Regions from separate parts of the Terrabacter sp. R4-6 genome, predicted to be linked through region 2. Evidence: riboswitches for the same ligand, from Rfam matches in the RefSeq annotation. Region 2 holds a riboswitch; each other region holds the start of a gene.
What was found. Region 2 has a riboswitch for S-adenosylmethionine ahead of metX (homoserine O-acetyltransferase MetX). Riboswitches for the same ligand answer to the same signal wherever they lie in the genome.

Region 1 (7,736 bases), 940 kb from region 2:
GAGGCTCTGTGTCGCGAGCCGGGCCACCTCGTCCAGCAGCAGGACCTGCTCCGGGCCGTGTGGGGCCCGTCCTACGGCCGCGAGTCGAACTACCTTCGCGTCTACGCCAACCAGCTGCGCCGCAAGCTCGAGCCCGACCCGGCGAACCCGAGCCACCTGGTCACCGAGCCCGGCCTCGGCTACCGCTTCAACCCCTGACCGTCGAAAGGCCACAAACCGGTGTGCCGCGCGAAGCGCGTCCCTCCCGGTTTGTGGCCTTTCGACGGTTGGGACGGGAAGACGTCGAGCCCTTCGGGTCAGTAGCGCTCGCGAGGGCCGCGGTCGGTGAGGTTCCAGGCGTCCTCGGACTCCTCGTCGTCCTCGTCGACGGTGCGCGTCATGTCGCCCGGCGTCCACCGGGCCGTCGGCACCGCGGTCGTCTCGTCCTCGTGGGCGCGCTGCTCGCCACGCTCGGCGACGAGGGCGGCCGTCCGCTGGGGCGCGGCCTCCTCCGGTTCATCGGTGTAGCCGGCCGACACGGCCGGGGGCTCCACGTCGACGGGCGGGGCGGCATACGGCTCCGCGGGCTCGATGATGTCGGCGAGGTCGTCGGCGTCGACGGGCTCGTTGGGGTGCGGCACGTCCTCACCACGCAGCAGCGCGAGCGTCTGCTCGAGGTCGTCCGGGCGCACGAGCACGTCTCGGGCCTTGGACCCCTCGCTCGGGCCGACGACACCGCGCGACTCGAGCAGGTCCATGAGGCGACCGGCCTTGGCGAAGCCGACGCGCAGCTTGCGCTGGAGCATCGACGTCGAGCCGAACTGCGTCGTGACGACGAGCTCGGTGGCCTGGAGCAGCACGTCGAGGTCGTCGCCGATGTCGTCGTCGATCTGCTTCTTCGGCGCCGCGACGGTGACGTTCTCGACGTAGTTGGGCTTGAGCTGGGTCGTGACGAACTTGACGACCTCGTGGATCTCGGACTCGTTGACCCACGCGCCCTGCACACGCATCGGCTTGCTCGCGCCCATCGGCAGGAAGAGCGCGTCACCCTGGCCGATGAGCTTCTCGGCGCCGGGCTGGTCGAGCACGACGCGGGAGTCCGCGAGCGAGGACGTCGCGAAGGCCATCCGCGAGGGCACGTTGGCCTTGATGAGGCCCGTGACGACGTCGACCGACGGCCGCTGCGTCGCGAGGACGAGGTGGATGCCGGCGGCGCGCGCGAGCTGGGTGATGCGCACGACCGACTCCTCGACGTCGCGCGGGGCGACCATCATGAGGTCGGCGAGCTCGTCGACGACGACGAGGAGGTACGGGTAGGTCGTGATCTGCCGCTCCGAGCCGGGCAGCGGCTTGACCTTGCCGGCGCGGACGGCCTTGTTGAAGTCGTCGACGTGCTTGAAGCCGAACGCCGCGAGGTCGTCGTAGCGCTGGTCCATCTCCTTGACGACCCACGCGAGCGCCTCGGCGGCCTTCTTCGGGTTGGTGATGATCGGCGTGATGAGGTGCGGGATGCCCTCGTAGGCCGTCAGCTCGACGCGCTTCGGGTCGACGAGGATCATCCGGACCTCCTCGGGCGTCGAGCGCATGAGGATCGAGGTGATCATCGAGTTGACGAAGCTGCTCTTGCCCGAGCCGGTGGCGCCGGCGACGAGCAGGTGCGGCATCTTCGCGAGGTTGGCGATGACGTAGGCGCCCTCGACGTCCTTGCCGACACCCATGACCATCGGGTGCTCGTTGGTGCGGGCCGTGTTGCTGCGCAGCACGTCGCCGAGCGACACGTTCTCACGGTCGAGGTTCGGGATCTCGATGCCGATGGCGGACTTGCCCGGGATGGGGCTGAGGATGCGCACGTCGGCCGAGGCCACGGCATACGCGATGTTCTTGGAGAGCGCGGTGACGCGCTCGACCTTGGTGCCCGAGCCGAGCTCGACCTCGTAGCGCGTCACCGTCGGGCCACGGGTGAAGCCGGTGACCGCGGCATCGATGTCGAACTGGTCGAAGACGTTGGTCAGCGACTCGACGACGCGGTCGTTGGTCTCGCTGCGCGTCTTGTGCGGCGGACCCGGCGTCAGCATCGAGTGGTCGGGCAGCTGGTAGGTGATGTCGCCGCCGAGGCTCAGCTGCTCGACGCGAGCGGGCAGGTCGGACATGGGCGGCGGGATGAGCTCGGCCTTGGGGCCGACCTTGCTCGTGTCGGGGGCGCCGAGGGTCTTGGGGTCGGTGGCGTCGATGACGCGCTCGGCGCCCTTCTCGCCGCCGGGGCGCGGGGCGAGCAGTCCGGGAGGCGTCGGGCGCTTCTCGCCGGGCCGCAGATGAGTGGTCGCCTCGTCCTCGAGGGCCTTCTGCGCGGCTTGGCGGAACGCCTCGTCGCCGTCACGGTCGGCGAGGTCGACGGCCTTGCGACGCGCGCGCTTGACCGCGGCGGCCGGGGCGTCGAGCGCCTCGTCGGGCTGCTCGTCGACGTGGTCGCGGTCGATGACCAGCGCGCGCAGCTGCCGCATGCGGGTCGGGATCATGTTGACCGGCGTCGCCGTGATGACGAGCAGGCCGAAGAGCCCGAGCAGGATGAGCAGGACGAGCGCACCGTAGGTCGAGACGGCCGCCGCGAGGGGGCTCGACGCGAGGAAGCCGAGGATGCCGCCGGCGGCGCGCATGCCGTCGGCGCCGTCGGGCGGGTTGGGGATGCCGTCGGCGAGGTGCGACAGACCGCACGCGGCGAAGGTCAGGGCGATGGTGCCGACGACGATGCGGTTGGTCGCCGCGTCGTCCTGGGGGGCGCGCAGCATGCGCAGGCCGAGCGCGAGCAGCACGAGCGGGACGGCGTACGCGACGCGGCCGAAGGTGCCGGCGAAGACGGCGTGCACGACCTGGCCGAAAGTGCCGGAGACGCCCCACCACTCACGGGCGGCGACGACGACGGCAAGCGCGATGAGGGCGAAGCCGATGCCGTCGCGACGATGCTCGGGCTCGAGGTCGGCGGCGCTGTGGCCGACGCGGCGCACCGCCCCCCCGGCCATGTGCGAGACCCCCATCCACGTGTTGCGCATCGCGCCGAGCGGGAAGGGGAGGCCTCCGCCCCGGGTCTTGGACGCCGTCTTGGCGGCGGGCTTGCGGGCAGCGGGCTTGCGCTGCGCCGGCCTCCCACCGCGTGCTGCCGGAGGGCGTGACGAGGCGCTGCCCGCGGACCCCTTGGCGCGGGTGGCCGCGGCGGAGCTCGAGCGCTGGCTGGTGGACGGACGTGACGCCATGCTGGCACCGTACGTCAACGCACCGATGAACTCACGCGTCACACGCGCAACAGGACCGATCAGTCGGACAGCGCTCTCCAGGGCTCACAGGGCTCTCGTATGCCGTGGGCGAACCTCCCGGGCACCGTGGGGACCGTCGTCGGGTGCCGCGGGGCGCACCTCGGGCCGGGCGGCGTCTCAGATCGCGACACCCGGGGACCGACCGGTGGACAGCCGGCGACCGTCCCGCCTATGGTCTTGCGCAGGTCATGAGTGCCAGTGACAAGCCCCGGCTCGCTGGCCAGCAACCCTCCTCCGCGGTGGGGTGCTCCGGGTGACGACCAGGCCGCCCTCGGTCCGCATGCGTCCTCGAGGTCGGCAAGCGCGGACCTGCACGAGGTGGGTCCCATGACCCAGGAGCACTCCCATGTCGGTCCTTCCCTCGACGCACCCCGCCGCCTCCCTCTGTGGAGGCTCCCCCGCACCGCTCATGCGCACCCGCGCCCTGCACGTCGTGCCGGAGGCGCGCACGCTGCCCACCGTCGTCGGCGCGGGTCTGCGCGTGCCGACGCTGCACGGCGACACGGCATACGCCAACCTCGACCACGCGGCCTCGACGCCGGCGCTCGAGACGGTCAAGGCGGCCGTCGACCGTGCCCTCGAGACCTACTCCTCCGTCCACCGGGGCGCCGGCTTCGCATCGCGGCTGACGAGCGCGTGGTACGAGCAGGCCCGCGCGGAGGTCGCCTCCTTCGTCGGCGCGCGCGAGGGCGACTCGGTCGTCTTCACCCGGACGACGACCGACTCCTGGGCGCTGCTGAGCAAGGCGCTGCCGAGCGGCACGACGGTCTTCGTCTTCGGCACCGAGCACCACTCGACCCTGCTGCCGTGGGGCCGCTTCCGCACCGTGCGCCTCCCCGTCCCGCAGACGGTCGAGGACGCGCACGCCCTGCTCGAGGAGGCACTGGCCGACCACCCGTCGCGCCACCGCCTCGTCGTCGTCGCGGCCGCCTCGAACGTCACGGGTGAGGTCTGGCCCGTCGAGCGTTTCGCCGCGCTGGCCCACGCGCACGGAGCCCGAATCGCCGTCGACGCGGCCCAGCTCTCGGCGCACCGCACCATCGACCTCGCCGCGTGGGACGCCGACTACGTCGCGTTCTCGGGGCACAAGACGTACGCCCCCTACGGCGCAGGCGTCCTCGCCGGGCGCTCCGACTGGCTCGACGCCGGCAACCCCTACCTGCTCGGCGGCGGCGCGACGCGCTCGGTGACCGAGGACGGCACGACGTGGGCGACCGGCCCGGCCCGCCACGAGGGCGGCAGCCCCAACGTCATCGGCGCCATCGCGCTCGCCGCGGCGTGCTCGACGATCAGCCGCCACCGCGAGGCGATCGAGGAGCACGAGACCCGCCTGCTCGAGCGGCTGCGCACCGGCCTCGACGACGTCGCAGGCGTCGAGGTCCTCTCGATCTTCGGCGACGACAGCGACCGCGTCGGCGTCGTGGCCTTCACCATCGACGGCTGGGACTCCTCGCTCGTCTCGCAGGTGCTCTCCGTCGAGCACGGCATCGGCGTGCGGGACGGCAAGTTCTGCGCCCACCTGCTCGTCGACGAGCTCCTCGAGGACCCCTGGGGCGAGCGCTCCGTCACCGCCGTCCGCGCCAGCATCGGCCTCGGCAGCACGCTCGAGGGGGTCGAGCGCCTCGTCGCCGCCGTCGCGCGCCTCGTCGAGCACGGCACCGACGCCGAGTGGACGCTCACCGAGACCGGTTGGGCGCTCGAGGGCACCGACCCACGCGACGTCGAGGTCGAGCGACCCTGGTGACCGCGGGCGTCTGCCGCTGATCGGGGTCGGTGTGTCAGCGCCTTCGGCCCGGCGGTCCGGGTTGTCGGTCGGGGAGGTCGGTCAGCGTGCCGGCAGCGCGTAGCTCGCCCAGACGGCGGCGTGGTCGGCCCGGTTGAAGGCCACCTGCCCGGCCGAGACGACCGTCAGCCCGCGGCTCAGCAGGTGGTCGAGCTGCACGAAGGCCGGGAGCCGGTTGCCCGCGAACGGCCAGGTGCGCACCCACCCCTGCCCGTCGGTGCGCTGCGCGTCACTGAGACCGGCGGCGAGGTCGCGGAAGCCCGGGTGGCCGAAGCCGGCGTTGAAGTCGCCGGCCATGACGACGAGCTCGTCGCCGTCGAGCCGCTGCTTCCACGACTCGAGCGCCCGCAGACCGGCGCGCCACTCGAGCGTGTCACCGCGCAACGGCGCCGCGGGGTGGGCGACCTTGAGGCGGACCGTGCCGTTGGGGACGGTCACGTCGACCTCGGGCTGGACGCTCTGGGTGCCCTCGATCGCCGGGTCGGTGCCGAGGCTGCGCACCGAGAGCGGGTAGCGCGAGAGCACCATCGTGCCGCTGGAGGTGTTGGCGCGGGCCACGCCCTCGCGCTGCGAGAAGTAGTCGCCGGCGCCCTCGGCGTCGAGCCGCCGCAGGATCGCCGGCGTGGCCTCGGTGAGGACGAGGACGTCGACCGAGTGGAAGCGCACGGCGTCCATGAGCTGGCCGGCGTTGGCCGAGCCGACCCAGACGTTGGCCGACATGACGGTGAGGTCGCGGTCGGCCTTGGACGAGGACGTGGCCCGGAAGGCGGGGGCCGCGACGGTCGCCGCCACGACGAGCGCGACGACGACCGGGGCCACCATCCACCACCGGCGCAGCACGAGCGTCGCCACAGTGAGCAGGCCCAGGCCGATGACGACGAAGGGTCCGGCCGTCTGGAGCACGACGACGACGTACGCCGTCGAGTCGTACCAGCGCAGCGCGCCGACCGCGACGAGCACGAGCAGGACGACGCCGATGACGACGTCGACCCAGCGCCGGCGCGGTCCCCGTCGCGCCGGCTCCGGCGTCGACGACCCGGCGGTCTCCCCGGTGTCCCCCGGCGGGTCGGCGGGCACGTCGTCGCCGTCGCCGGCGGGCCCGGTCCGCCGGGCGACCTCCTGCACCGTCACGTCAGGCCTGCAGCACGACCGGGATGATCATCGGCCGACGGCGGATCTTGCCGCCGACCCACGAGCCGACCGCGCGGCGGATGACCTGCTGGAGCTGCTGGTCGTCGCGCACACCCTTGGCCACGGCCTCCTCGACGGCCCGCTCGACCTTGGGGATGACCTGCTGGAAGATCTCGTCGGCCTCGACGAACCCGCGGGCCGTGATCTCGGGTCCGCTCGCGATCTTGCCGGTGGCCGCGTCGAGCACGACGACACAGGTGATGAAGCCCTCGTCGCGCAGGATCCGGCGGTCCTTGAGCAGGGCCTCGTCGGCGCCACCGACGCTGCTGCCGTCGACGTAGACGTAGCCGCACTCGACGACACCGGTCACCTCGGCGACCCCGTTGACCAGGTCGACGACGACGCCGTCCTCGGCAAGCACGACGTTGTCCTCGTGGACGCCGGAGGCGATGGCGAGCTGGGCATTGGCGTACATGTGCCGCCACTCGCCGTGCACGGGCAGGACGTTGCGCGGCTTGACGATGTTGTAGCAGTAGAGCAGCTCGCCGGCGCTGGCGTGGCCCGAGACGTGCACCTTGGCGTTGCCCTTGTGCACGACGGTGGCGCCGAGGCGCATGAGCCCGTTGATGATGCGGTAGACGGCGTTCTCGTTGCCCGGGATCAGGCTGCTCGCGAGGAGCACGGTGTCACCGGGGCCGACGTCGATGCGGTGCTCGCGGTTGGCCATGCGCGAGAGGGCCGCCATCGGTTCGCCCTGGGAGCCCGTGCAGATGAGGACGAGCTCGTCGTCCCGCAGGCTGTCGATCTTCTTGATGTCGATGAGGATGCCGTCGGGCACCCGGAGGTAGCCGAGCTCTGCGGCGATCCCCATGTTGCGCACCATCGAGCGTCCGACCATGGCGACCTTGCGGCCGGCCTTCTCCGCGGCGTCGAGCACCTGCTGCACGCGGTGCACGTGGCTGCTGAAGCAGGCGACGATGACGCGCCGCTGGGCGTGGCGGAAGACCTTGTCGATGGCCGGCGCGATCTCGAGCTCGGGCGTCGTGAAGCCGGGGACGTCGGCGTTCGTCGAGTCGGTGAGGAAGAGGTCGACCCCCTCCTCGCCGAGGCGGGCGAAGGCGCGCAGGTCGGTGAGGCGGCCGTCGAGCGGCAGCTGGTCCATCTTGAAGTCACCGGTGTGCAGCAGGGTGCCCGCCTCGGTGCGCACGAAGACGGCGAGCGCGTCGGGGATCGAGTGGTTGACCGCCACGAACTCGAGGTCGAAGACGCCGAGCTTCTCGCGCTGGCCCTCCTTGACCGCCATGGAGTACGGCCGGATCCGGTGCTCCTTGAGCTTGGCCTCGACGAGCGCGAGCGTCAGCGTGGAGCCGATGAGCGGGATGTCGCCCTTGAGCTTGAGCAGGTAGGGGACGGCGCCGATGTGGTCCTCGTGGCCGTGCGTGAGGACGATGGCCTCGATGTCGTCGAGGCGGTCGGCGATGTAGGTGAAGTCCGGGAGGATGAGGTCGACACCGGGGTGGTGGTCCTCGGGGAAG
Region 2 (7,736 bases):
GACGGCCACGAACGCACCCGTGCAGCCCGAGACGTCGTTCCTCGACTCGGTCGGGCAGGCGTTCACGCTGCGCAACGTCGTGCTCGCCCTCGCGGTGCTCGTCGGGCTGCTGGCCGCCTTCGCGATGCCCATCACGGCGTGGCTGCTGCGGCTGCGCCGCCGACGCGCAGCCGTGACCCAGCAGGACCTCATCGAGGCGGAGTGGGACGACCTCACCTCGCACTTCGGTGACCTCGGGCTCAGTGCGCCCGAGGGCGTCACCCTGCGCCAGCTGCGCGAGCGCTACGTCGCCGACGGGCACCTCGACGAGGAGAACGCCACCGCCATGCGACGGGTCACGGCCACCCTCGAGAAGTCCCGCTACGACCTGCCCGAGCGCACGACCCCGCAGGAGGCCTTCCGGCTGCACGACGACATCCGGTCGATCCGGCGTCAGGTCGGCCGCACCCGGGCCTGGCAGACCCGGGCACGGTCCTTCTTCTGGCCCGAGGCGGGCGTGTCGTTCTGGCGCTCGCTCCCGGACCGCCTGCTCCCTCGGCGCCGCTGACCCCGGCACACGGCAGCCTGCCGAGCACGGACGCGAAGGAGCCCACGACGACGAGTCGTGGGCTCCTTCGGTGCCGGACCGACCGGCGCGGCGCGACCTCAGTCGAGGTAGTCGCGCAGCACCTGGCTGCGGCTCGGGTGACGCAGCTTGCTCATCGTCTTGGACTCGATCTGGCGGATGCGCTCGCGCGTCACGCCGTAGACCTTGCCGATCTCGTCGAGCGTCTTCGGCTGGCCGTCGGTCAGGCCGAAGCGCATCGAGACGACGCCGGCCTCGCGCTCGGACAACGTGTCGAGCACCGAGTGCAGCTGCTCCTGCAGGAGCGTGAAGCTCACGGCGTCGGCCGGGACGACCGCCTCGGAGTCCTCGATGAGGTCACCGAACTCGCTGTCGCCGTCCTCGCCGAGGGGCGTGTGCAGGGAGATGGGCTCGCGGCCGTACTTCTGGACCTCGACGACCTTCTCAGGGGTCATGTCGAGCTCCTTGGCGAGCTCCTCCGGGGTGGGCTCGCGGCCCAGGTCCTGAAGCATCTGACGCTGCACGCGGGCGAGCTTGTTGATGACCTCGACCATGTGCACCGGGATGCGGATGGTGCGAGCCTGGTCGGCCATGGCGCGGGTGATCGCCTGGCGGATCCACCACGTCGCGTAGGTCGAGAACTTGTAGCCCTTGGTGTAGTCGAACTTCTCGACCGCACGGATGAGGCCGAGGTTGCCCTCCTGGATGAGGTCGAGGAAGAGCATGCCGCGACCGGTGTAGCGCTTGGCGAGCGAGACGACGAGTCGCAGGTTGGCCTCGAGCAGGTGGTTCTTGGCCTTCTTGCCGTCCTGGGCGATCCACCACAGCTCGCGCTTGAGCTTCATGTCGATCTTGTCGCCGGAGTTGAGCTTCTCCTCGGCGAACAGGCCGGCCTCGATGCGCTTCGCGAGCTCGACCTCCTGCTCGGCGTTGAGGAGGGCGACCTTGCCGATCTGCTTCAGGTAGTCCTTGACCGGGTCGGCGGTGGCGCCGGCGGTCACGACCTGCTGGGCCGGGGCGTCGTCCTCGTCGTCGTCACGGATGACGAAGCCGGACTCCTCGGTCTCCTCGGTCTTCGCCGCGGCGGCCGGGGTGGCCTCGTCGCCGTCCTCGGCGTCGTCGTCCACGTCGACGGGCTCGACGACGACCTCCTCGAGCTCGCCGACCGGGGCGTCCTCGGGCTCGGCGTCACCGGCGACGACCGTGCCGTCGGCCGACGTCGTGGCCTTCTTCGCCGCCGTCTTGCGGGTGGCCGTCTTCTTGGCTGCGGGCTTCGCAGCCGCCTTGGCGACACCCGCGTTGGTGGCGGCCTTCTTGGCCGTCCTGGCTGCGGCCGCCTTCGGCGCGGCAGCTGCCTCGTCGTCGGTGGCGGCGGCCCGGGCCGGCGCTGCCTTGGCCGTCGCCTTCTTGGCGGCGGTCTTCGTCGTCGCGGTCGTGGTCCGCGTCGCGGACTTCGTCGCCGCGGCGGTGGTGCTGCGTGCGGTGGCCACAGTGCCTCCCTTGGTCCCTGTACGGGTCTTCTTCGTCGTGCTGGAGTGCGGCGCGTCGACGACGATCTCGATGTCGTGGGCCTCGAGGGTCGTGAGGACCGGCTTCATCTGCTTCAGGTCGAGTCCTGCATCGACCTGGGCACGCGCGATCTCCGTCCCGGTGATGGTGCCGCTGGTGCTGCCCTTGACCAGGAGCTGCATGATCGCCTCGTGCTGGAACACCTTCGGCAGGGTCTTGGGAGCTCCAGCGGTTGTTGCCTTAGGCACGGATGCAGTCGCCTTTCGTCGCAGGTCTCGTCAGATGATCGACCCGAATCCGGGCATGCACCATCACAACGAACGAGAATGGGGGTTGGTGCCGGAAGAGCTTGGCCTGTCGGAGTCGATCCCTGTTTCGAGCTCTCGGTGCGCCTCGTGCGATCCGGTACTCGGACATTATAAAACGGCGCACGCCCTCCGAGCGAACGCACGTCGAACCCGCGCGCCGGACCAGGCCCACACGGCCGCTCTCCGGGCCACCGGGACGGAGGCCGGGCGCGGGTAGACGGGCCCGCAGGAAGGGCTCGGGAGGCCTGCCAGGAAGGTCAGTCGCCCTTGACCGCGAGCACGGGACAGCTCGCGTCGAGCAGGATGCGCTGCGCGTTGGATCCGAGGATGAGCTTGCCGACGGGGCTGCGGCGACGCAGGCCGATGACGATGAAGTCGGCCTTCTCCTCCTCGGCGACGGAGATGAGGTCCTCGGCGGGGTCGTTGCCCCGGACGAGCTGGCGCACCTCGTGCTCCAGGCCCTTGTCCTCGAGGAGCGCCTGCACGCGGCTGAGCTCGCTCTCGAACTGGCTGGCCTCGTTCGCGTCGAAGTCCTTGCCACCCCGGTGGGAGCTGATGACGACGAGCTTCGCTCCGCGCAGGACGCACTCCTCGGCGGCTCGCTTGAGCGCCGCGCGACCTTCCTTGGTGGCGACATAACCAACGACGATGGCCACTTTCCCGGACCTCCTTGGGACGGAAACAACCAGTGCTCGCACCGTACCCGATAACGCGACGTCCGGCGCGTCCCGCGCGAAGTCTCACCGCGTCGTCGGCGGCGCACACGACTGGGCCGTGGCCTCGGCACGGATCTGCGAACCCGCCCGGGCCGCAGAAGGGTTCAGTCGCGACGGCGCTCGAGCGCGTCGCGGACGATGCGACCCACCTGGTCCTCCTCGATGAGGAAGCCGTCGTGCCCGAACTCGGAGGTGATGTGCGCGCGCCGCGACCCGGGAAGGGCCGCGTGCAGCTCGTCCGAGAGCCGGGGCGGGTAGAGGCGGTCGGTGTCGACCGAGACGATCGTGCAGTCGGCGCGCACGCGCTCGAGGGCGGCCTCGAGACCGCCGCGGTCGCGCCCGACGTCGTGGGAGTTCATCGCCTCGGTCAGCACGACGTAGGAGTTCGCGTCGAAACGCCGGGCCAGCTTGCCTGCGTGGTGGTCGAGGTAGGACTCGACGGCGAACCGTCCGCGGTCACCCGCACGCAGCGGGTCCTCGCCGAGCTGGGCCTCGCGTCCGAAGCGCGAGCCGAGCTCGGTCTCGGTGCGGTAGGTGATGTGGGCGATGCGCCGGGCGAGGCCCAGGCCGGTGTCGGGACGCGCGTGGCCCTCGTAGTAGTCGCCCCCGGCGAAGTCCGGGTCGTTGCGGATCGCGAGCAGCTGCGGCTGGCACCAGGCGATCTGGTCGGCGGTGGCGTACGCGGTCGACGCGAGCACGATGCAGCGGTCGACGTCGTCCGGGTGCGAAACGGCCCACTCCACCGCGCGCATCCCGCCCATCGACCCGCCGACGACGGCTGCGAGGCGGCGGATGCCGAGCCCGTCGAGGAGGCGGCGCTCGACGGCGACCTGGTCGCGGACCGTGACGTAGGGGAACCTGCTCCCCCACGGCCGACCGTCGGGTGCGGGGCTCGCGGGGCCGGTGCTGCCCTGGCAGCCGCCGAGGACGTTGGACGCGATGACGAACCATCGGTCGGGATCGACCGGGCCGCCGGGGCCGATGAGGGCGTTCCACCAGCCGGGCGAGGCGTGTCCGTCACCGGCCTCGCCGATGACGTGGCTGTCGCCGGTCAGTGCGTGCTCGACGAGGATGACGTTGTCGCCGGCGTCGTTGAGCCGGCCCCACGTCTCGTAGGCGATGCGGACGTCGGGCAGCATGCCCCCGCGCTCGAGCTCCACGTCGCCGATGTCGGCGAACTGGCGCCGACCGACGGGGTCCCCGTCGCGCCAGGCGCCGTCGGGCCGGCGCGGCCCCGGGGCCATCGGGTCGACGTGGCTCCTCGCTGCACGGGCGGGCGCTGCTGCTGCGTCGCCGGTCTGGCCGGTGCCAGCGGCCGCGAGCCGCGCGGGTCGGCGCGTGCTCTGCTTCCGGTGGGTGACGGTCATCGGGGTACTCCTCGGTCCTCGCGCTTGCGCACACCCGGGGACAGGTGCGGCCTGGTCCTCACCCGGGGCACCCCACCGCGAAGGAGGGTTGCCGACCAGCGAGCCGGGGCTTGTCGCTGGTACTCATGACCTGGTCCAACCATACGCGAGGCCTCCGCCCGACGAGATCGACCGGTCCACGACATGGACTCCCGCGCCGCGACCCGCCACGCCGGAGCGCGGGTGGGTCAGGCACACCGGCGGGGCCGGAGGCCGTGGTCGAGCGCGTCTCGCACGAGCGTGCCCAGCGAGTGGTCCGGCTCGAGCGCGAGGGCGTGGTCGACCGCGACACCGGCACGCGCGCCGTCGCCGCACCACCAGGCGAGCGAGGCGACGACCGACAGCAGCGGAGCAGCGTGGGCCGCCGGGGTGAGGCGACACACCTGCTCGAGCCGCGACAGGAGCAACCGGGGCGTCGCGGCCCCGTCCCAGTCGTCCCAGCCGGGCTCGCCTGCCGGCCCGTCGATGCCGTCCCACGCCTCGCGCTCGACCCGCTCGAGCAGGCACGCGAGCGCGTCGAGCTCGTCCAGCTCGTCCGTCTCGTCCAGCTCGTCCATGTCCTCGAGCTCGTCCAGCTCGTCCAGTGCGCGGCGGGTCGCGAAGGCGTCACTCTCGGGCACCTCGTCACCCCCTTCGTCGGCGTGCTCGCCGCCGTCCGTATCGGGACCCGTCCCTGACGCCGCGTCCTCGCGGGCCAGCAGCTCGCGCAGGGCGCGCAGGGCGTCACGGTCGGGGTCGGGCAGTCGGGCCCCGACGTCGGCCCCGAGCCCGCGGCCTGTCGCCCCACCACCGGTCCGCCCGGACGGCCCCGGGACGTCGTCGAGGTCGCCCGAGGCCGGGGCCATGCGCACGTCCGGCCCGAGCAGGAGCTCGAGCAGCACGGCGACGTCGTCGGAGCAGGTGTCGGTCGGGAGCATGCCCGGGCACAGCCAGCTCATGAGGGCGTCGCGGACCTCGCGGTCACGCAGCGGTCCGACGAGGGACGGCAGCCAGTGCTCGACGCCGAATCCCTCGATCTCGCCGCGCAGCACCCCGCCCCACGCCACGAGGGACTCGTTGACGAGGAACTGCCGGGCCGTCGGTTCGCCGCCGTCGAGGAGCCCCAGACGCAGCTCGGCCGGTCGAGTGCGACGTCGCGGGCTCGGGCGGCGCCCGGGCGGGTCGGGCTTCTCGGAGATCGGCCCGCCGGCGGCGGCATACCGACGCTGCCAGTCCTCGATGGCCGCGACCGCCAGGTCGTGCCGGGGCTCCGAGGAGTCCAGCGGGGCGACGAGCCGCGCGAGCTCGTCGCGGTCCGGCAGCACGGCGTGACCCAGGGCGACATAGCTCGCGACCGCGGGCACGTCGGCCTGCTCGGGGAGGCGCCACCCCTCGTCGGGACAGCAGTCGCAGCCCACGGAGCGCCACCGTCCGTCGCGCACGACGAGCCGCTCCCGGACGACCACGCGCTCGGACTCGACCCCGGCGGCCAGCGCCTCGAGCAGCGGCAGGGACTCGTCCTCGTCGTCCTCGAAACCCACGAGGGCCACGGACGACGGAGAGCCCTGCAGGAGGGTCGGCAGCGTCTGGGCGACGGCCTCAGGGGCCAGGGTCTCGTCCACGAGGTCGAGCCGGGCGACGAGCCCGAGCCGTTTGCCGTGGAAGCACACGACGACGACGCTCCGCGTCGGCTGGAAGCCGAGGTGGAAGGGGATGACGGTCAGCAGCTCGGCCGGCCCGGACAGTGAGATCTTCGGCATGTCCCGAGCCTGTCCACCGAGCGTGGCGGCCGACAGACCCGACCGCGCGCCTGTGGACCACCGCCCTCCCCCGGAAGGGGGTGTGGATCGACGTCCTCCGAAGGACGCCACGTCCCAGGCCCCCAGGCCCTCTCAGCACCCGGGGCGGCCGCCCCGGGTGCTCAGCGCTCGAGGCGCTTGCGGACCGACTCGAGCACGTAGTCGGTCGCCGCCTGGCGCGTGCCCTCGGGCAGGCGCACCCGCTCGTTGCCACCGGGCCCACCGGGCCCACCCGGCCCATCGGGCCCGCTCGCGCTCCCGGCACCGCTCGCGGTGCTGCCGCTCCCACCCCGGGCACCGCCCGGCCGGCGGAACGAGCCCGTGACGCGCGTGACGCGTCCGGCGATGCGGCCGGGCGCTGCGGCACCGGTGGTGTCGCGGTCACGGCGGAGGCCGTCCTCGAACCCTCCGGTCCACGCACGCGTCTGCGCGTCCTGCTCCCCACCCAGGGGCACACCGGGAACGGTGGCCCGTGACGCATCCGACGGGACGCCGCTCGCGGGCGCCCACGGCGCGGGCCCCCGCCGGGAGCGCGGAGGGTGCAGTCCCTGACCGGCCTCCCACGCGATGAAGCGCTCGGTCTCCTCGAAGAAGGCCTTGACCGCCCACGAGATGACGACGGCGTCGTCGGCCGCGCCGATGACGGGCAGGACCGCCTCGGGCAGAAGGTCGACGGGCGAGGCGACGTAGACGACCGCCCCCGCGACGAGCCCGAGTCGCTTGAGGGTCGTGCCGGCATACGACCCGTCGCGCGTGGCGCGCACGAGGCGCGGCACGGCCTGCACCCGCTCGGGGAGGCTCGGGGCGCCGGGGCGCGTGGAGGCACGCACGACCGACGCGACGGTCGCGGCCATCTTGATGCGGGACGCGCTCTTCATGCCTGACCCAACGAACGGCCGCCCGGGGCGATTCCCCGGCGCGGACGGCGATGCGGAACGGTGATCTCGGGGCTCATCACGGGCTCATCACCGGCTCATCACGGGTCAGGCGTTCCCGTCGGGGCGGTCAGCGACCGAACGTCTCGACGGGAGGGAACTCCTTGGCGGCCTGCTTGCCGATGCGGCCCAGCATGTAGACGTCGACCGCCGCGCCGATGAGTCCCCCGACGACGGGCACGAGGCGACCGAGCCGGGCGAAGGTGCCCTGCCCGATGCGACCCAGCAGGCGGAAGCCGATGGCCTTGTTGAGGACCATGAGCGCCGGGGCCGGCAGACGGTCGAGGGCGACGGACGACAGCTTGCCCCCGGGGGCCTGCAAGCCGGCCTTCTTGAGGAGATCGTCGCTGTCGGCGCCGGCGAGGGTCAGCAGGATCGCGGAGCGGATCTCGGGCTGGTCGATGTCGTAGCCGCGCACCTTGGCGGTCGCCGCGGTCATGCGCGTGGCCAGCAGGTAGAACTCCAGGACGTTGGCCGGCAGCGAGATGGGCATCGTGAAGAAGCCGCCCAGACCCGTGA
Region 3 (7,736 bases), 390 kb from region 2:
CAGGGCGTACGGGGTGTCCATGAGGTTCTGCCCGTGGATCGTCGCGATGCCCGTGGTGAGGGTGAGTGGGGTCAGCCACGTCGAGGTGTCGGAGAAGCCGACGCACCACGTCGGTTCGGTGGCGGCGACCGCGTCGAGGTCGAGCAGGTCGAGCAGGTCGATGCCGGTCTCACCGCCCCACGGCGGGACGACCGCACGGATGCTCGGGTCGAGGAGCATCGACATCAGCTCGGCGGCACGTGCCTCGCGCGGCCCGCTGACGTGGCTGGGCGCGTGGTTGAGCTCGCCCACGACGACGTCGAAGCCACGGTCGCGGAGGGACTGGACGGCATACGCGAACCGTCCCCAGAGGGCATCGGACACGCCGGAGCTCGGCGACGTGACGCCGATCCGGTCGCCGGGGCGCAGCGGGGCGGGGTAGCGGATCGGCATGGCTGCCATCGTGCCAGCCATGCCGATCCGCTTCAGCCCGATATCGGGCCCGGCCCGTCGGTGCCTCAGGCCTTGGCGGCCGTGAAGCCCTGCTCGAGGTCGGCGACGATGTCGTCGATGTGCTCGATGCCGACCGAGAGGCGCACGAGGCCCGGGGTCACGCCGGCGGCCAGACGGTCCTCGTCGGGGCCCTGGGAGTGCGTCGTCGACGCGGGGTGGATGACGAGCGAGCGCACGTCACCGATGTTGGCGACGTGGCTGTGCAGGGTCAGCGCCTCGACGAACTTCTTGCCCGCCTCGAGGCCGCCCGCGATCTCGAAGGAGAGCACGGCACCCGCGCCGCGCGGCGTGTACTTCTCCGCCAGGGCGTGGAAAGGACTGTCCGGCAAGGACGCCCACACGACCTTCTCGACTTGGTCGTGCCCTTGGAGGAAGGCTGCGACCTTGTGGGCGTTCTCGAGGTGGCGCTCGATGCGCAGCGACAGCGTCTCGATGCCCTGGGCGATGAGGAACGCGTTGAAGGGCGACGCGGCGGGGCCGAGGTCGCGCAGCAGCTGGACGCGCGCCTTGAGGATGAAGGCGAGGTTGGCCCCGAGGGTGCTGCCGACGCCGAGGTCGCGGGCGAAGACGAGCCCGTGGTAGCTCTCCTCCGGCGTGTTGTAGTTGGGGAACTTCTCCGGGTCGGCTCCGAAGTCGAAGCTGCCCGCGTCGACGATGACACCGGCGATCGAGGTGCCGTGGCCGCCGAGGTACTTCGTCGCGGAGTGCACGACGACGTCGGCTCCCCACTCGATCGGGCGGATGAGGTAGGGCGTCGCGACGGTGTTGTCGACGACGAGCGGGACCCCGTGCTCGTGCGCGAGGGCCGCGACGGCCTCGATGTCGAGGATCTCGCTCTTGGGGTTGGCGATGGTCTCGCCGAAGAGGAGCTTCGTGTTGGGCCGGATGGCAGCGCGCCACGAGTCGATCGACGTCGGGTCCTCGACGAAGCCGACCTCGATGCCGAACTTGGGCAGCGTGTGCTTGAAGAGGTTGAAGGTGCCGCCGTAGAGGCTGGGGGAGACGACGACGTGGTCGCCGGCCTCCGCGATGTTGAGCACGGCGAGGGTCTCGGCCGCCTGGCCCGAGGCGACGAGCAGGGCGCCGACGCCACCCTCGAGCGCCGCGATGCGCTGCTCGACGACGTCGGTCGTCGGGTTCATCAGGCGGGTGTAGATGTTGCCGAACTCCTTGAGCCCGAAGAGGTTCGCGGCGTGGTCGGTGTCGTTGAAGACGTAGCTCGTCGTCTGGTAGATCGGCAGCGCGCGCGCTCCGGTGGCGCTGTCAGGGGCCTGGCCGGCGTGGATCTGCTTGGTCTCGAAGGACCAGTTGGGCTCGGTCATCGGTCGTCCTGCTCTTCCTGGGTCGTGTCGCTGACCGGGGTCCCGTGTCACCGGGCCCCGTGCACCGACGGGTCGGTGCGGGAGAGAGGCTCTCCGCGCTTGCCCGCGCGCCGGGTGGCGTCGACGGGCCAGGTCCTCACCCGGGGCACCCCACCGCGGTTGGAGGGTTGCCGGCCAGCGAGCCGGGGCTTGTCGCTGGCGCTCATGACCTACCGGCGAGTCTACGTATGCGTGTCCGCCACGTGGGAGGGCGTGTCCTCATCGTGGACGCGTCGTCACCGGCGTGGGCGCCTGGCGCGTGTTGGGAAGTGCCGGCTCGGGTGGGATCGCTTGCAGGGCAGAGGAGTTCGTTGTCCACAGATGTGCCAGCGGGTCTTGCGAGTCGTTCGAACACGTGTTCTCATCGAGGGAGAGGCAAGGACCATCGAGAGGAGGCTCACCGTGCCGTTCACCCCGTCACCGGTCGAGCCGCCCGGCGCGCGCTCCGGAGGGCCCTGGCCGGTGCTGCGTGCCCGATGGTCCTCCGACCCGGACCACTGGGCGCGCACCCTCGACCCCGTCCTCGACCCCGTCCTGGAGCGGCTGCGCGCGGGGCGCGGGCGGGCCCGAGCGGCGGCGGCGCTGGAGGGGCTGGCGCGGGCCGGGGAGCGGGTGCTCGCCGAGATCCAGGCGCTCGAGGTCGCCAAGGCCCGCCTCGAGGCCGACCTGCTCGCCGCGTACGGCGCACTGGCCACCATCGAGGCCCAGCAGATCCAGGCCCTGCCCGCCGGTGCCGCCGCCCGGGTGTCCGCGCGGGTCTCTCCCGAGCGGGTCGTCACCGAGGAGATCGCGCTCGCGACCGGCGTCGGCACCGGTGAGGTCGGCCGCCGGCTCGCGGTGGCCACCCGCCCGCGACGGCACCGGGCGCTGCTCGGCGCGCTCCGCGCCGGGGCGACCTCGCTGCACCGGGTGCTGCAGGTCGCCTCCGAGACCGGCCCGCTCCCGGACGCGGACCTCGCCATCGTCACGGACGCGGTGCTCGCCCCGTCCCGGGACGGTCAGCCCGTCCCGCAGCGCACCTTCACCGCCCGGCTGCGGCGCGCGGTCGCCTCGGTCGATGCCCGGGGCAGCGCCGAGCGGCACGCGCACGCCCGGGCCCGACGCGGGGTGTTCGGCCGGGTCACCGACGACGGGATGGGCTGTCTGACCGTCACCACCGACGCCGCGTCCGTCGCCGCGGTCATGGACCGCCTCGACACCAGCGCACGGGGACTGCGCGTCGCGGGCGACCCGCGCAGCCTCGACCAGCTCCGCGCCGACCTCGCCACCGACGCCCTCCTGCGCGGATCGGGCACCACCGAGCCCGCTCCCGCCCACGCGGCCGCTGGTCAGGCGGCATCGCTGGCGTGGATCGTCGTGCCCTTCGAGGTCGCCACCGGACAGTCCGACACCGCGTGCGAGCTGCCCGGCCACGGCTGGGTCACCGCCACCCACGCCCGCGAGATCATCACCCGACCCGGCTCCGTCTGGGCCACCCTGCCCGTCGACCTGCGCACCGGCCGAGCCCTCACCCGACCGACCCGCACCTACCGCCCCACCCAAGCCGTCCTCGAGCACGTCCAAGCCGTCGACGGCACCTGCCGCGGACCCGGCTGCCACGTCCCCGCCACCCGCTGCGACCTCGACCACGAGACCCCCTGGCCCACCGGACCCACCAGCACCGACAACCTCCACGCCAAACACCGCCTCCACCACAACCTCAAGACCACCGGCACCTGGACCTCCGCACCCGACACCGACCACGGCCTCACCTGGACCACCCTCACCGGCCGCAGCTACACCACCCACCCCAAGAACTGGCGCGCCGGCGTCTCCCCACCGGACCCTCCCGACGCACGACGCCTCCAGAGCCCGACCCCGCAGACCCCTTCCGCGACCGACGACGAGTCGCCGCCCTTCTGACCCGGTCGAAGCCTCCGTGGCGTGAATCACGAGGACGTCCTACTAAACCGAACTCGCGAGTAGGATCACGATCCGTGAGCACGAATGCCGACTTCGACCTGTTCCGGACCAGCGAGGACCACGAGGCCCTGAGGGAGGCCGTCCGCGCGGTCGCCGAGGACAAGATCGCCCCGTACGCCGCGGCCGTCGACGAGGAGGCGCGCTACCCCCAGGAGGCGCACGACGCCCTCGTCGCGTCCGACTTCTTCGCCCCCCACGTGCCCGAGGAGTACGACGGTGTCGGGGCCGACGCCCTCGCGACGTGCATCGTCATCGAGGAGGTCGCGCGCGTCGACGCCTCCGCGTCCCTCATCCCGGCCGTCAACAAGCTCGGGTCGCTGCCGCTCATCCTCGCCGCCAGTGACGACGTCAAGGCCCGCTACCTGCCGCCGCTCGCCAAGGGCGAGACGACCTTCTCCTACGGCCTGTCCGAGCGCGAGGCCGGCTCCGACACGGCCGCGATGAAGTGCCGTGCCCGCCAGGACGGCGACGGCTGGGTGCTGAACGGCCAGAAGTCGTGGATCACCAACGCCGGTGTGTCGGAGTACTACACCGTGCTCGCCGTCACCGACCCCGACGGACCCCGCGGCGGCAACGTCACGGCGTTCGTCGTCGAGAAGTCCGACGAGGGCTTCACGTTCGGTGAGAAGGAGCGCAAGCTCGGCATCAAGGGCAGCCCCACCCGTGAGCTGATCTTCGACGGCGTGCGGATCCCCGGCGACCGCGTCGTCGGCGAGGTCGGCGACGGCCTCAAGATCGCCCTCCGCACGCTCGACCACACGCGCGTCACCATCGGGGCCCAGGCCGTCGGCATCGCCCAGGGCGCCCTCGACCAGGCGGTCGCCTACGTCAAGGAGCGCAAGCAGTTCGGCACGCGCATCGCCGACTTCCAGGGCATCCAGTTCATGCTCGCCGACATGGCGATGGAGCTCGAGGCCGCCCGTCAGATGGTCTACGTCGCGGCCGCCAAGTCCGAGCGTGGCGACAAGGACCTCACCTTCTTCGGCGCAGCCGCCAAGTGCTACGCCTCCGACGTCGCGATGAAGATCACGACCGATGCCGTGCAGCTGCTCGGCGGGGCGGGCTACACGAGCGACTTCCCGCTCGAGCGGATGATGCGTGACGCGAAGATCACCCAGATCTACGAGGGCACCAACCAGGTCCAGCGCCTGGTCATGGCCCGCCAGGTCCTCAAGTAGGCTGGGCGCCGCTCGCGCGGGGAGGCCGGGCCATCGCGCCATGACACCCGACGACGAGAAGGACGCCTGTGGACCTGAGTCCTGACCCCCAGCCGGACCCCCAGCCCACGGTCAGCGTCATCATGCCGATCCTCAACGAGGAGAGGCACCTTCGCGACGCCGTCGCGATGATCCTCGCGCAGGACTACCCCGGACCTCTCGAGGTCGTCCTCGCGCTCGGGCCGTCGACGGACCGCACCGACGAGGTCGCCGCCGAGCTGGCCGCAGCCGATGCCCGCGTGCGGGTCGTGGCCAACCCGACCGGTCGCACGCCCGACGCGCTCAACGCCGCGATCGGCGCCAGCACCGGTGAGGTCATCGTCCGCGTCGACGGCCACGCCGAGATCCCCGACGACTACATCAGCGTCGCGGTCGGTGAGCTGCTGCGGGTCGGCGCCGACAACGTCGGCGGGATCATGGACGCCCAGGGGACGTCGCCCTTCGAACGCGCCGTGGCCGCAGCGATGCGCAGCCCGCTCGGCGTCGGCAGCGCACGCTTCCACACCGGTGGTGAGGCCGGTGACGCCGACACCGTCTACCTCGGAGTCTTCCGCCGCGCAGCCCTCGAGCGGGTCGGTGGCTACGACCCGCACTTCGCCCGGGCCCAGGACTGGGAGATGAACCACCGCATCCGCGAGACGGGCGGCAAGGTGTGGTTCACCCCGGCGCTCAAGGTCACCTACCGCCCTCGTGCGTCCGTCCAGGCCCTGGCCAAGCAGTACTTCCACTACGGACGCTGGCGCCGCGTCGTCGCCCGTCACCACGAGGGCACCATCAACCCGCGTTACCTCGCACCACCGACCATGGTCGGTGTCACCACGGTGGCCACGATCGCCGGCTTCGTCTGGGCGCCTGCCTGGCTCGTCCCGGCGGCGTATGCCGCGGGCGTGACCGCAGGAGGCCTCGCCATCAGCAGGGGAGAGTCACCCGCGACCCGAGCGGTGACGCCGGTCGTCCTGGCGACGATGCACTGGTCGTGGGGCATAGGGTTCCTGACGAGCCCGAGCCGCCTCAAGCGCTGACCCAGGGCGCCACCGCCCGACCTCACCTCACGACACCGCATCGGAAAGGGACGTCGATCGTGCTCGACAACGCGAAGCTGCTGGTGCAGCTGGGCCAACAGGTCGTTCGCCGCCAGCTGGCCAAGCGCAGGCTCTCCGAGCGCCTGCAGCGATCCGGCCTCGAGCCGGGCGCCGACGCCCCGTTCCGGTGCGCCGTCTACTTCTCCGACGACCCGGTGAACCTCTACCAGATCCGGCAGTGGTACGCCCCGCTGCAGGAGCTCGCCAAGACGCAGCCCGTGGTCGTCATCTCGCGCATGCCCGAGACGACGAGCCTGCTGCTCGACGAGTGCCCGCTCCCCGTCGTGCACGGCCCGCGCGTCACCGACATCGAGGCCTTCATGGCGGGACACGAGATCGGGCTCGTGCTCTACGTCAACCAGAACGTCCGCAACTTCCAGATGCTCCGCTTCGCCGACCCGGCCCACGTGTTCGTGAGCCACGGCGAGAGCGACAAGTCCTACATGGCCTCGAACCAGCTCAAGGCCTACGACCGGGTGTTCATCGCCGGACCGGCCGCCGCGGAGCGCCTCCGCGGGGCGCTCGTCGAGTTCGACGTCGCCACGCGGGCGGTCGAGATCGGTCGGCCCCAGGCGGACGTGACCTACGAGGCGCCGCAGCTGCCCGACGACGGGCGCACTACGGTCCTCTACGCCCCGACCTGGGAGGGCGACCGCCAGAGCATGGCCTACGGGTCGATCGCCAGCCACGGCGCGGCGCTGCTGACCAGCCTGCTCGCCGACCGCAGGTTCCGTGTCGTCTACCGACCGCACCCGCGCTCCGGGACGTTCGACCCGGCATACGGCACGGCGTCCACCCACCTGGCCCGCCTCGTCGCGGAGGCCAACCACGCCGACCCGACGGCCGGGCACCTCGTCGACACGGAGACGGCCTTCGGCTGGCACCTGGCCCGCCTCGACGCGTGCGTCACCGACATCTCCGCCGTCGCCCTCGACTGGCTCGCCACGGGGAAGCCGCTCGTGCTGACGCGTCCCGCGAGCCCGCTCGCGGACGTCGAGCCGACCCGGCTCAACACGAGCGTGCCCATGGTCGAGGTCGACCGCGCCCGCGAGATCGTCAGCATCCTCGACGACGCGATGTCGGCCCCCGAGGACTCGCGTGCCGAGGTCGTGCGTCACTACTTCGGCGACACCAGCCCGGGCGCGGCGACACAGCGCTTCGTGCAGGCCGCGACCGAGCTCATCGACGCGCGGGTCGACCGGATGGTGCACCAGACCTGAGTCCGTCCTGACCGTGCCCCGCCACGCGCCCCGCGCGGGCCTGGACGCGGCACACGGCGAGCACCCCTAGACTTCGGCGAGGATCGGGCAGGGGATCGCCCAGCCCGGCCCTGGATGCAGAGGGCCCCCGAGCACGAAGGAGAAGGTGGTCTGCGCGCATGATCGGCGTGTCCCAGTTCCGAGGCCTGATGGCCAAACGCCAAGTGCTGCGCACCCTGGTCGAGCGTGACCTGCGGGTCCGCTACGCCGGCAGCGTGCTCGGCTACATCTGGACCGTGCTCGACCCCCTGCTCATGGCCCTCGTCTACTTCGTCGTCTTCACCGTGATCTTCACGGCGCGCACGAGCGGCAACCAGCCCTACTTCCTCCACCTCGTGACCGGCCTCTTCCTCTGGCAGTGGT

Region 1: it holds a riboswitch for S-adenosylmethionine, as region 2 does, so the genes downstream of both, ACSSS0_RS02460 (aminotransferase class V-fold PLP-dependent enzyme) here and metX (homoserine O-acetyltransferase MetX) in region 2, are expected to answer to the same signal.
Region 3: it holds a riboswitch for S-adenosylmethionine, as region 2 does, so the genes downstream of both, ACSSS0_RS17755 (bifunctional o-acetylhomoserine/o-acetylserine sulfhydrylase) here and metX (homoserine O-acetyltransferase MetX) in region 2, are expected to answer to the same signal.

Annotation. Positions count from the first base shown of each region.
Region 1 is NZ_CP197224.1:512,218-519,953, forward strand. Features, by position in the region: gene ACSSS0_RS02450 (response regulator transcription factor) at 1-198, shown strand, start outside; gene ACSSS0_RS02455 (FtsK/SpoIIIE family DNA translocase) at 297-3,227, opposite strand; SAM riboswitch class IV at 3,472-3,597, shown strand; gene ACSSS0_RS02460 (aminotransferase class V-fold PLP-dependent enzyme) at 3,634-5,031, shown strand; gene ACSSS0_RS02465 (endonuclease/exonuclease/phosphatase family protein) at 5,113-6,201, opposite strand; gene ACSSS0_RS02470 (ribonuclease J) at 6,203-7,736, opposite strand, start outside.
Region 2 is NZ_CP197224.1:4,213,687-4,221,422, reverse strand. Features, by position in the region: gene ACSSS0_RS19525 (transglutaminase TgpA family protein) at 1-547, shown strand, start outside; gene ACSSS0_RS19520 (RNA polymerase sigma factor) at 646-2,277, opposite strand; gene ACSSS0_RS19515 (universal stress protein) at 2,640-3,038, opposite strand; gene metX (homoserine O-acetyltransferase MetX) at 3,203-4,465, opposite strand; SAM riboswitch class IV at 4,481-4,596, opposite strand; gene ACSSS0_RS19505 (DUF4192 domain-containing protein) at 4,693-6,243, opposite strand; gene ACSSS0_RS19500 (YkvA family protein) at 6,405-7,160, opposite strand; gene ACSSS0_RS19495 (EcsC family protein) at 7,288-7,736, opposite strand, start outside.
Region 3 is NZ_CP197224.1:3,820,063-3,827,798, forward strand. Features, by position in the region: gene ACSSS0_RS17750 (LD-carboxypeptidase) at 1-453, opposite strand, end outside; gene ACSSS0_RS17755 (bifunctional o-acetylhomoserine/o-acetylserine sulfhydrylase) at 498-1,814, opposite strand; SAM riboswitch class IV at 1,905-2,024, opposite strand; gene ACSSS0_RS17760 (HNH endonuclease signature motif containing protein) at 2,256-3,755, shown strand; gene ACSSS0_RS17765 (acyl-CoA dehydrogenase family protein) at 3,830-4,993, shown strand; gene ACSSS0_RS17770 (glycosyltransferase family 2 protein) at 5,062-6,054, shown strand; gene ACSSS0_RS17775 (CDP-glycerol glycerophosphotransferase family protein) at 6,114-7,334, shown strand; gene ACSSS0_RS17780 (ABC transporter permease) at 7,523-7,736, shown strand, end outside.